DNA from 2 places in the Arthrobacter tumbae genome. Region 2 is predicted to be linked to the other one. Evidence: riboswitches for the same ligand, from Rfam matches in the RefSeq annotation. Region 2 holds a riboswitch; the other holds the start of a gene.
The links. A riboswitch is a leader RNA that binds a small molecule or an ion and turns the genes downstream of it on or off. The one in region 2 is predicted to bind S-adenosylmethionine.
Positions count from the first base shown of each region.

Region 1: linked by a shared signal. The riboswitch ahead of JOD47_RS09235 (ABC transporter ATP-binding protein) and the one ahead of JOD47_RS04365 (rhodanese-like domain-containing protein) in region 2 are both predicted to bind S-adenosylmethionine.

Region 1 covers NZ_JAFBCC010000001.1:1,909,465-1,914,183, reverse strand. The annotation lists gene JOD47_RS09250 (nucleoside/nucleotide kinase family protein) at 1-138, opposite strand, end outside; gene JOD47_RS09245 (ThuA domain-containing protein) at 198-866, shown strand; gene map (type I methionyl aminopeptidase) at 863-1,639, opposite strand; SAM riboswitch class I at 1,736-1,833, shown strand; gene JOD47_RS09235 (ABC transporter ATP-binding protein) at 1,839-2,663, shown strand; gene JOD47_RS09230 (aliphatic sulfonate ABC transporter substrate-binding protein) at 2,791-3,819, shown strand; gene JOD47_RS09225 (ABC transporter permease) at 3,819-4,719, shown strand, end outside.
Region 2 covers NZ_JAFBCC010000001.1:911,204-915,922, forward strand. The annotation lists gene JOD47_RS04350 (chorismate-binding protein) at 3-2,072, shown strand; gene JOD47_RS04355 (hypothetical protein) at 2,172-2,456, shown strand; gene JOD47_RS04360 (aminodeoxychorismate lyase) at 2,481-3,335, shown strand; SAM riboswitch class IV at 3,593-3,718, shown strand; gene JOD47_RS04365 (rhodanese-like domain-containing protein) at 3,725-4,216, shown strand; gene JOD47_RS04370 (O-succinylhomoserine sulfhydrylase) at 4,305-4,719, shown strand, end outside.

The sequences.
Region 1 (4,719 bases), 1.0 Mb from region 2:
GTCCCGGTTCAGCGAAGCCTTCAACTGCTCCGCCAAGGTCGTCTTGCCGACTCCCGGTGCGCCGACAATTCCAATAACAACGACGGACTGCCGCGCCGACATCCGCTCTATTCGATCAACCAGTTCCGGCAGGGTCACCGTGCCATCCTGACACGGTGCCCGGGCCGAGAGCGCCGTTCATGGGCAGAATGGTATCCATGACAACTGCACTCATCCTGAGCGGTACCGGCCGGTACGCGGATCCCTGGCACCCGTTCGCGGAGACTTCCGGCGCAGTCGCGGACCTGCTCCGCGGTCAAGGACTCACTACGGAAACAGCCGACGACGTCGACACCACCCTTGAGGGCTTCGGGGACTCCGCTGCCTGGCCGGATTTGCTGGTAGTGAATGTCGGCCTCCCGCGGGACGGCGGAACCTCCCCCGGTACGGATGCCGCCAGTGCCGGCTTGGACGCCTGGGTGGCCGGTGGCCGTCCGCTGCTCGCCCTGCACTCGAGCGCCACGAGCTTTGTCGATTCCGCGTCCTGGGAGGAAGCGCTCGGCGGACGATGGGTACGCGACGTTTCCATGCACCCGAAGTACGGCACAGCAAACATACTGCTCGAGGGCTCCTTCCCCGTCGGTATTCCGGACTTCACTGTCGACGACGAACGCTACAGTTGGCTGCGCACCTCACCGGACGTCGTCGTTCACGCCCGCCACGAACACGAAGGGCACCTGCACCCATTGATGTGGTCGCTGGAGCGACAGGTTGCAACCGGATCGGCACGAAGCTTCTATGACGCACTCGGCCACGACGCGGCGTCGTACTCTTCACCGGAGCACCGCGAACTGTTGAAGCGCGCGGTTGACTGGCTGCTTGGCTAGGTTCCTTTCGGCAGGGTGAGGATTTCCGCGCCGTCGTCGGTGATCGCGATGGTGTGCTCACTGTGCGCGGTCCGGCAGCCTGTAGCGCTACGGAGCGTCCACCCGTCGGCGTCCATAGCCAACGTTGCAGTGTCCGCCATGACCCACGGCTCCAGCGCCAGCAGAAGCCCCGGGCGCAGGACGTATCCCCTGCCGGGCCGTCCAGTGTTTGCCACGTGTGGGTCCTGGTGCATTGTCGACCCGACGCCATGACCCCCGAATTCCGTATTGATCGGATATCCCGCTGCACTGAGGACTGAACCGATGGCAGAGGAGATGTCGCCGATACGCGCGCCCGGTCTGGCGGCGGCAATCCCTGCAGCCAGTGCACGTTCGGTGGCATCGATCATCGCAACGCTCTCCGCCGGCTCTGACTCGCCAACGATGAAGCTGATAGCCGAGTCTGCGACGATTCCGCGCTGGGAGACGGCGAGGTCCAGGGAGAGCAGGTCGCCGTCGGCAAGCGAGTAGTCATGGGGCAGGCCGTGGAGCACGGCATCATTGACGGACGTGCAGATATAAGCGCCGAACGGCCCGCGCCCGAACGGCGGCTCATAGTCGACGTAGCAGGACACCCCGCCTGCCTCAGCGATCATCGCTTTGGTCCACTGGTTGATGTCCAACAGGTTTGTCCCGACCGTGCTGCGGCTCTTCACCGTCTGCAGGATGTTGGCGACCAACGCGCCCGCTTCCTTCGCCCTGGCCAACTCGCTCGGATTCAGAATTTCAATCATGTAGATGACCCTCTCACGCAGCCGATGTCCGGATGGACCACTGCTTTGTTACGACACATATTGCGCCGGCCCCAGGTAAAGGCGTTTAGTGGAATTCCACCATCCCGAGCGGCCGAGAGACCTGGATCGTTGACGCCGCAGCAACCCTTACCTGCTTGCAGGAGAACGGGTGCTACTGCCAGGAGCGATGGAGTCATACATGAGCACCGTTCTTCGAGCGCACCGTACCCAGGCCACTTCCACCGAGGGCAACCAGACACTGCCGCTGACTTTCTCTTCGCTGACCCGAAGTTTCGGGAGCGGTAGCGAGCAGCACGTGGTGCTTCGCGACATCGACCTCGAGGTTGCAGCAGGTGAGGTTCTCGCCATTGTGGGCGCCAGCGGTTGCGGGAAATCGACCCTCCTGCGAGCCGCGGCAGGGTTGGACGCACCCACCAGCGGCGCAGTACTCATCGACGGCACTGCGGTCGACGGGATCGACCCCCGCTGTGCCGTCGCCTTCCAGGAACCCCGTCTCCTCCCCTGGCTCTCGCTGCGGGACAACATCGCAATCGGTCTGCCGAAAGGAACCAGCTCGGCGGCAGGCAAGGCCAAGGTGGAAGAGCTCCTTGGCCTCGTGGAACTGGGCGGCTTCGCCGGTCACCGGCCCCGCGAAGTGTCCGGAGGCATGGCCCAGCGGGCATCGCTGGCGCGTGCACTGGCACGCAACCCGGGTGTCCTGCTCCTCGACGAACCCTTCGGCGCTCTCGATGCCCTGACGCGGCTGAAGATGCAGGACCTCCTGCTGCGTATCCACCAAACCACTCCGACCACGGTCCTGCTGGTCACCCACGATGTCGACGAAGCGCTACAACTCGCCGACCGGGTGATCGTCCTCGCCAAGGAACCGGACCTCCAGGGTGCAACCATCAGCCGCGTGCTGGAGGTTCCGGGTGACCGTCCGCGGGACCGCGGCTCAGCCGAACTTGCCGCGCTACGCAGTTCGCTGCTGAGCAGCCTCGGCGTCGACAGCCACCAGCACTAACCGCGCACCTGCGGTTAGTCCGCAGAGCCGCATCCCGGCGCGTGTGGCGCCCAAACGTGCCGCCACCGCGCCGATACCCCAGAACACAACGCATACCGTCCCCACGCATTCTCCGAAAAGGATCACCATGAAGAGCACAGCCCGTATCCAGATCGCCGCCACAGCCGCCATCGCGGCCCTGACCCTCAGCGGCTGCGTTGCCGGCGAGAACGCCGACGGGTCCGTCGGCGAAGCAGCAGCCCAGACCGGCGGAGAACTGACGGTCGACTTCGCCACCTACAACCCGCTCAGCCTCATCATCAAGGACCAGGGCTGGCTCGAGGCCGAGTTGGAGGACGAGGGCGTCACCGTCACCTGGGTCCAGTCCGCCGGTTCGAACAAGGCCAACGAACTGCTCCGCGCCGGTGAAGCTGATGTTGCCTCAACGGCCGGTTCGGCAGCGCTGATGGCCCGCGCCAACGGCTCACCCATCAAAACAATCGACATCTACTCCCAGCCCGAATGGTCCGCACTGGTCACAACGGCGGACACCGGCATCGAATCGGCCGAGGACCTTCGCGGCAAGTCCATCGCCGCCACCAAGGGCACCGACCCCTACTTCTTCCTGCTCCAGTCACTGGCCGAGCACAACGTTGACCCGAGCGAAGTGACCATCCAGAACATCCAGCATGCCGATGGCTGGGCCGCGCTCAACACCGGCTCGGTGGACGCCTGGTCCGGCCTGGACCCCATCATGGCCGCAGCCGAAGAGGACGGCGCCGAGCTGTTCTACCGCAACGTGGACTTCAACACGTACGGCTTCCTGAACGCCACCGAGTCCTTCCTCGAGGAAAGCCCGGAACTGGCACAGGCAGTGGTCAACGCCTATGAGAAGGCACGCCAGTGGGCTCAGGAAAACCCTGAGGAGACCGCGGCGATCCTCGCCGAAGTTGCGGGCATCGAAGAGTCCGTCGCAACCAAGGTCATCACCGAACGGTCCAACCTCGACGTCAACGGAACACCCGGCCAGGCCCAGTTGGACGTGCTCGAGGTGGTCGGCCCCATGTTCGTCGAGTCCGGTGACGTCGCCAGCCAGGAAAACATCGACGAAGCCCTCTCCACGCTTCTCGATGACACCTACGCAACCAACGCCGATCCGTCCGCTATTGGAGAGTAATGAGCAATCCCTACCTCACCGGTAACAGCACCGTGCCGGGCGGCGTCGGCACCGGCCCCGCTTCGGTTCTCTCGCCGAAGGGGACGAACTCCCCGAACGGGACAAACCAGAACGACGACGACGGCCAGGGCAGCGCACTTCCCCGCCGCAAGCCGCGAGGCAAGGCAGTCGCCAAGCTCGGACTGGGACTCATTGTCCCGCTGGCGCTGTTGGCTGCCTGGCAACTGGCCGCCGTCGTCGGTTTGATCAGTCCGGTCACCCTGCCTGCCCCTACCGCTGTCTTCGAGGCTGCCGTGGACCTGATCCAGCGCGGGGAACTGCGCATCCACATCGCCATTTCGACGCAACGCGTGGTCATCGGCTTCCTGATCGGCGCGATCGCCGGCCTCGCTGTCGGAGCGTTTGTCGGCCTGTCCCGGTGGGTGGACACCCTGTTCTCGCCGACCATCGGCGCCATCCGCGCCGTCCCGTCGCTGGCATGGGTTCCGCTGTTGATGCTCTGGGTGGGGATCGGTGAGGATTCGAAAGTCATCCTCATCTCCATCGGCGCTTTCTTCCCGGTGTTCACCACCGTTGCCATGGCGTTGCAGCACGTGGACAAAAACCTGGTCGAGGCAGGAAGGGCGTTCGGCCTGAACGGCCTGAGGCTGTTCACTACGGTGCAGCTGCCTGCGGTGGTCCCCTCGGTGATTTCCGGTCTGCGGCTGGCGCTCGCGCAGGCGTGGCTGTTCCTGGTGGCGGCTGAGCTCCTGGCGTCCTCGATGGGCCTCGGCTTCCTGCTGACCGATTCCCAGAACAACGGACGGGTGGACCGGCTGCTCCTGGCAATCGTGCTGCTGGCAATCCTCGGCAAGCTCACGGACGCGATTTTGGGTGTTTTCGAGAAGTGGGCTATCCGGA
Region 2 (4,719 bases):
GCATGGCTCACAAGTTCGCGAACGCCGTCGTTCCGCTCATCATTGCCGTGGACGGCCGATCCGGGGCGGGCAAAACAACCCTCGCCGTTGAGCTTGCCGCGCTGCTGCGCGAACACCACACCGTCAGCCTGTTTCACCTCGAGGACATCTATCCCGGTTGGGACGGCCTTGCCGACGGCATGGAGCGGTACGTCCGCACGGTGCTTACCCCGCTGGCCTCCGGACGGCCTGCCCGGTGGACGGCCTGGGACTGGACAGCGAACGACGACGGCGGCACCCGCCTCACGCAGCCCGCTGACATTGTGGTGGTCGAGGGCGTGGGTGCGGCGTGCGAAGCCGCCCGGGAACTGCTCGATGTGGTGGTGTGGATCGACGCCGATGACACTCTTCGCCGGACCAGTGCACTCGCACGCGACGGCGATACCTACACGCCGTTCTGGCAGCGCTGGTCCGAACAGGAAGAGCGGTGGCTCGCGGCCGACCGCCCCGCACCCCACGCTGACCTGCTGGTTCAGGGCCATCGCGGCAACTCCGTTCCGGACCAGCTTCGTCGTGCCCTGGCGGGACTGCCGCAGTGTGAATCGCTGATGTCCATGGAGCGTGCGGCACGGAGAGGTCTCACGCTGCAGGTCGAAACCGTCGGAGGGTGTCCGGACGCCGCGGGCGTTTTCTCCGCCCTGTACGGGGGATCCGAGGCGGCTGCCTGGCTGGACAGCTCCGCCGCCCAGGACCCGCAAGGCCGCAGCCGCTTCTCGATCTTGGCCGACGACGGCGGCAGGTTCGGGCAGGTTGCCCGGCACACCTCCGGCGTCACCATGGTCAGCAGCGGCCCGGTTACTGCCCGGATTGCTGGTCCATTTTTCCGCTGGTTGGACGGTGTGTGGGGCCGCCGCGCCGTCCGGCCGCCGGAGGACTATCCCGGACCGTTTGCCCTCGGCTGGCTGGGCTACCTCGGCTACGAGTTGAAGCGTGAAACCGGCGGTTCCGCTCCTGTGCATGCGCACAGTTCCAGCTCGGTTCCGGATGCTTCACTGCTTTTCGCGGGCCGCGCCGTCGTCCTTGACCACCGGGAACAGCGAACCTACCTGCTGACCCTGAGCGACGGCTCCCGCGACGCTGACGCCGATGCGTGGCTGGAACGGGCCCGCGCCGTCGTGCTTTTCGGGGGTACTGCTCCGGCGTTGGACAATCCGGTGAGTGCTCCGCGCCCACTGGGAGCACCGCGCTTCACCTCGCGGGATACACGGGAGCCCTATCTGGAGAAGATCCGCGCGGCCAAGGCGGAAATCACGGACGGCAACTCGTACGAGGTGTGCCTGACGACGGCCCTGACCGCCCGGGAGGAAGCGCCACTGGATCCGTTCGGCACCTACCTCGCTCTGCGCGACGCCAATCCCGCACCGTTTGCGCACTACTTCAGCTTCCCGGAATTCGCCGTCGCGAGCACGTCGCCGGAGCGGTTCCTGCGGCTGGACTCGGCGGGCGGAATGCGCGCCGAACCGATCAAGGGAACCCGGCGCCGGTCCAAGGACCCGGCCGAGGACGCCGCCCTGCAGGAGGATCTGCGCACCAGCACGAAGGACCGGGCCGAGAACATCATGATCGTGGACCTGCTCCGCAATGACCTCTCCCATCTCGCAGTCCCCGGAACCGTGACGGTGACCCGCTTGTGCGATATCGAAACGTACGCCACGGTCCACCAGATGGTGAGCACGATCGACGCGCGTCTCCGGCCCGGTTCCTCCCGTGCCGAAGCCGTCGCCGCAGCATTTCCGGCCGGTTCAATGACGGGTGCGCCGAAGATCAGCACCATGGCGATCCTGGACCGGCTGGAGGAAAGACCCCGCGGCATCTATGCCGGTGCCGCCGGCTACTTCTCCCTCGATGGGGCGGCGGACCTCGCCGTCGTCATCCGCACCCTCCTGATGGAGGACGACGACGGCGGCACCCGCCTCACGCTGGGGGTGGGCGGCGCGATCACTGCGGATTCCGACCCCGCCGAGGAGTGGGACGAGGTCCGGACAAAAGCGTTCGGGGTGCTGTCCGCGCTGGGCTCGTCCTTTCCCGACTGACTCTCCAATCAAGCCGGCACACGGGCGGGGGCCTTTCGTCCGATCAGGGTCTGTGGAAGCATGGGACGCCCGAGGAAAGTGCAACGAAGGAGAACAGTCATGACTAGCTCCAACGATGAAAACACGCCCAACCTGGACGACGTCCAGGAGCCGGATAACGAGTTCCTCCCCAACCGCATCCATCAGGGCCATGCGGGGCAGCCCGAACGCCTCGATGACGATGCCCTGGCGGCCGCAACGGAGCAGGAACGGGTCGACGCCGGGCTCATCGACTACGCACCAGGCCAGGTTCCGGACGCCACCGATCCCCTGCCGCCGGAAGCTTCCGACGAAGCAGACTTCGCACAGCGCGGGCTGAATGAGGAAAGTGACACGAGCTCCTGACGCTCCGGTCACTATGCTGATCGCATGAGTGTTCTGGTGTTCCTCGACTCCGCCTGTCCCGATGGCCGCATCGCTGACGCAGCACAGCCGCAGCTGATGGTCACCGACACCGGGATCACCCGGGGTGACGGCATCTTTGAGACCATGCTCGCCGTCAACGGCGCTCCCCGGAAACTGCAGGCACACCTCGCCCGGCTGGCGACGTCCGCCGCCGCGCTGGAACTCAACGTCCCGTCGTCGGACGCCTGGGAACGTGCCATCACCACCGCGCTTACCGAAGCCGACGACGACGGTGAACTCGTGGTCAAGCTCGTAGCCACCCGTGGCGAACCAGCCGCGGGAGCCACCGCGTGGGTCCAGGTGTCCGCCGTACCGGACGGGCTGCGCGGACAGCGGCTGTCGGTCCTCCTGCTTGACCGCGGCTACGACAGCACCGTCGCCCAGCGTGCTCCGTGGCTGCTGATGGGAGCCAAGACCCTCTCCTACGCGGTGAACATGGCGGCGGTCCGCTATGCCCGTTCGCGCGGCGCCGATGATGTCATCTTCACCTCGTCCGACGGCAAGGTCCTCGAGGGCCCGACGTCGACCGTCCTGATCGCGCGGGTAATCGACGGGGTCAAGCACCTCATCACGCCGCAGCTGGAGAGCGGAATCCTGCCCGGCACCTCCCAGGGCGCACTGTTTACCGCTGCGAGCGAGGCTGGCTGGGAGTTGGGTTACGGTCCGCTGGTGCCACCAGACCTGTTCGTCTCTGACGGCGTCTGGCTGATCTCGAGCGTGCGTCTGCTCGCCGAGGTCGGGTCCATCGACGGAACGCCGGTGACGGTCTCGCCGGAGCTGACCGACGAATTGAGCGGTCTCGTGGAGTCCGTCTCCTAGCTCGACCGCAAACGCGCCGGCCTCCCAGTTCGACCGCAAACGCGCCTGTTTCCCAGCTCGACGGCAAACGCGCCGGGAATCGGCAGGATCGTGGGGACGTCCCCACGAATCTGGCACGCACCGGCACCTTTGGCCCACGAACCTGCCACGCACCGGCACCTTTGGCCCATGCCCGCAGCTCAGAGCGCCGCAGGCGTTACCGCACGTTACGGCCCAGCGTGGCAGCCGTACCATCGCCGGTGCTACGTTCATTCCGGAGTAACGAGCGCCAGTGCCAAGCCCTGACTTGCTGGCCGGCAACCCTCTTTCACGGCGGGGTGCCTCAGGTGACTACTCGGCACAACGATCAGGTTCCATGATCACCAGCGTGCACAGCGTGAGGAGACACAGTGACATCGCATTCCACCCCCCATTCCCGGACACAGTCCCGGCCCGTCGGCGGTTACGCCGGCGACATCACTCCCCGTGATGCCGTTGAGCGCGTCAGCAAGGGCGCCGTACTCGTGGATGTGCGCACGGTTGAGGAGTGGCAGGCAGTCGGCGTCCCCGACCTCACCGACGCCGGGACCGTACCTCTCTTCCTCGAGTGGAACCGCTCCGACGGCACCCGCAACGTCTCTTTCCTCAACCAGCTGAACGGCCTCAAGGGCCGTGAGCTGCTTTTCCTGTGCCGCTCGGGCGTCCGCTCCGTGGCCGCAGCGCAGAACGCAACCGCTGCCGGTCACACTGCGTACAACGTGCTGCACGGCTTCGAGGCCGACGGCGGCTGGCGCTCCAGCGGCCTGGCCACCACAGTGCATACCGAAACCACGCATTCAGAGACCACAGGACCGACCGGCGCTGCCCTGCCGGCAGCGGACCGTGACGACGCCGGTGAGTGAGCCCGCGCCCGTGAGTGAGCCCGCGCCGTCGTCGTTCTCTCCGGCGGCGAGCCGTGAGCCCGTCGCCGGCAACGGCGGCTACCCCCGGATCCAACGCCCGGACGACGACGTCGCCGCCTGGTCCTCCGACACCCTTGCGGTGCGTGGCGGGCTGGCACGGTCCAACTTCGAGGAGACGTCCGAGGCACTCTTTCTGAACTCGGGCTTCGTGTATTCCTCCGCTGCGGCGGCGGAGGCGGCCTTCACCGGCGAGGTGGACCGGTTTGTGTACTCCCGGTACGGGAACCCGACTGTCGCCATGTTCCAGGAACGACTCCGCCTGCTCGAGGGAGCGGAGGCGTGTTTCGCCACCGCCAGCGGCATGTCCGCCGTCTTCACCGCACTCGGTGCACTCCTCGCGGCCGGTGACCGGGTAGTTGCCTCCCGCAGCCTGTTCGGCTCCTGCTTTGTCATCCTGAACGAGGTCCTGCCCCGCTGGGGCGTGGAGACAGTCTTCGTGGACG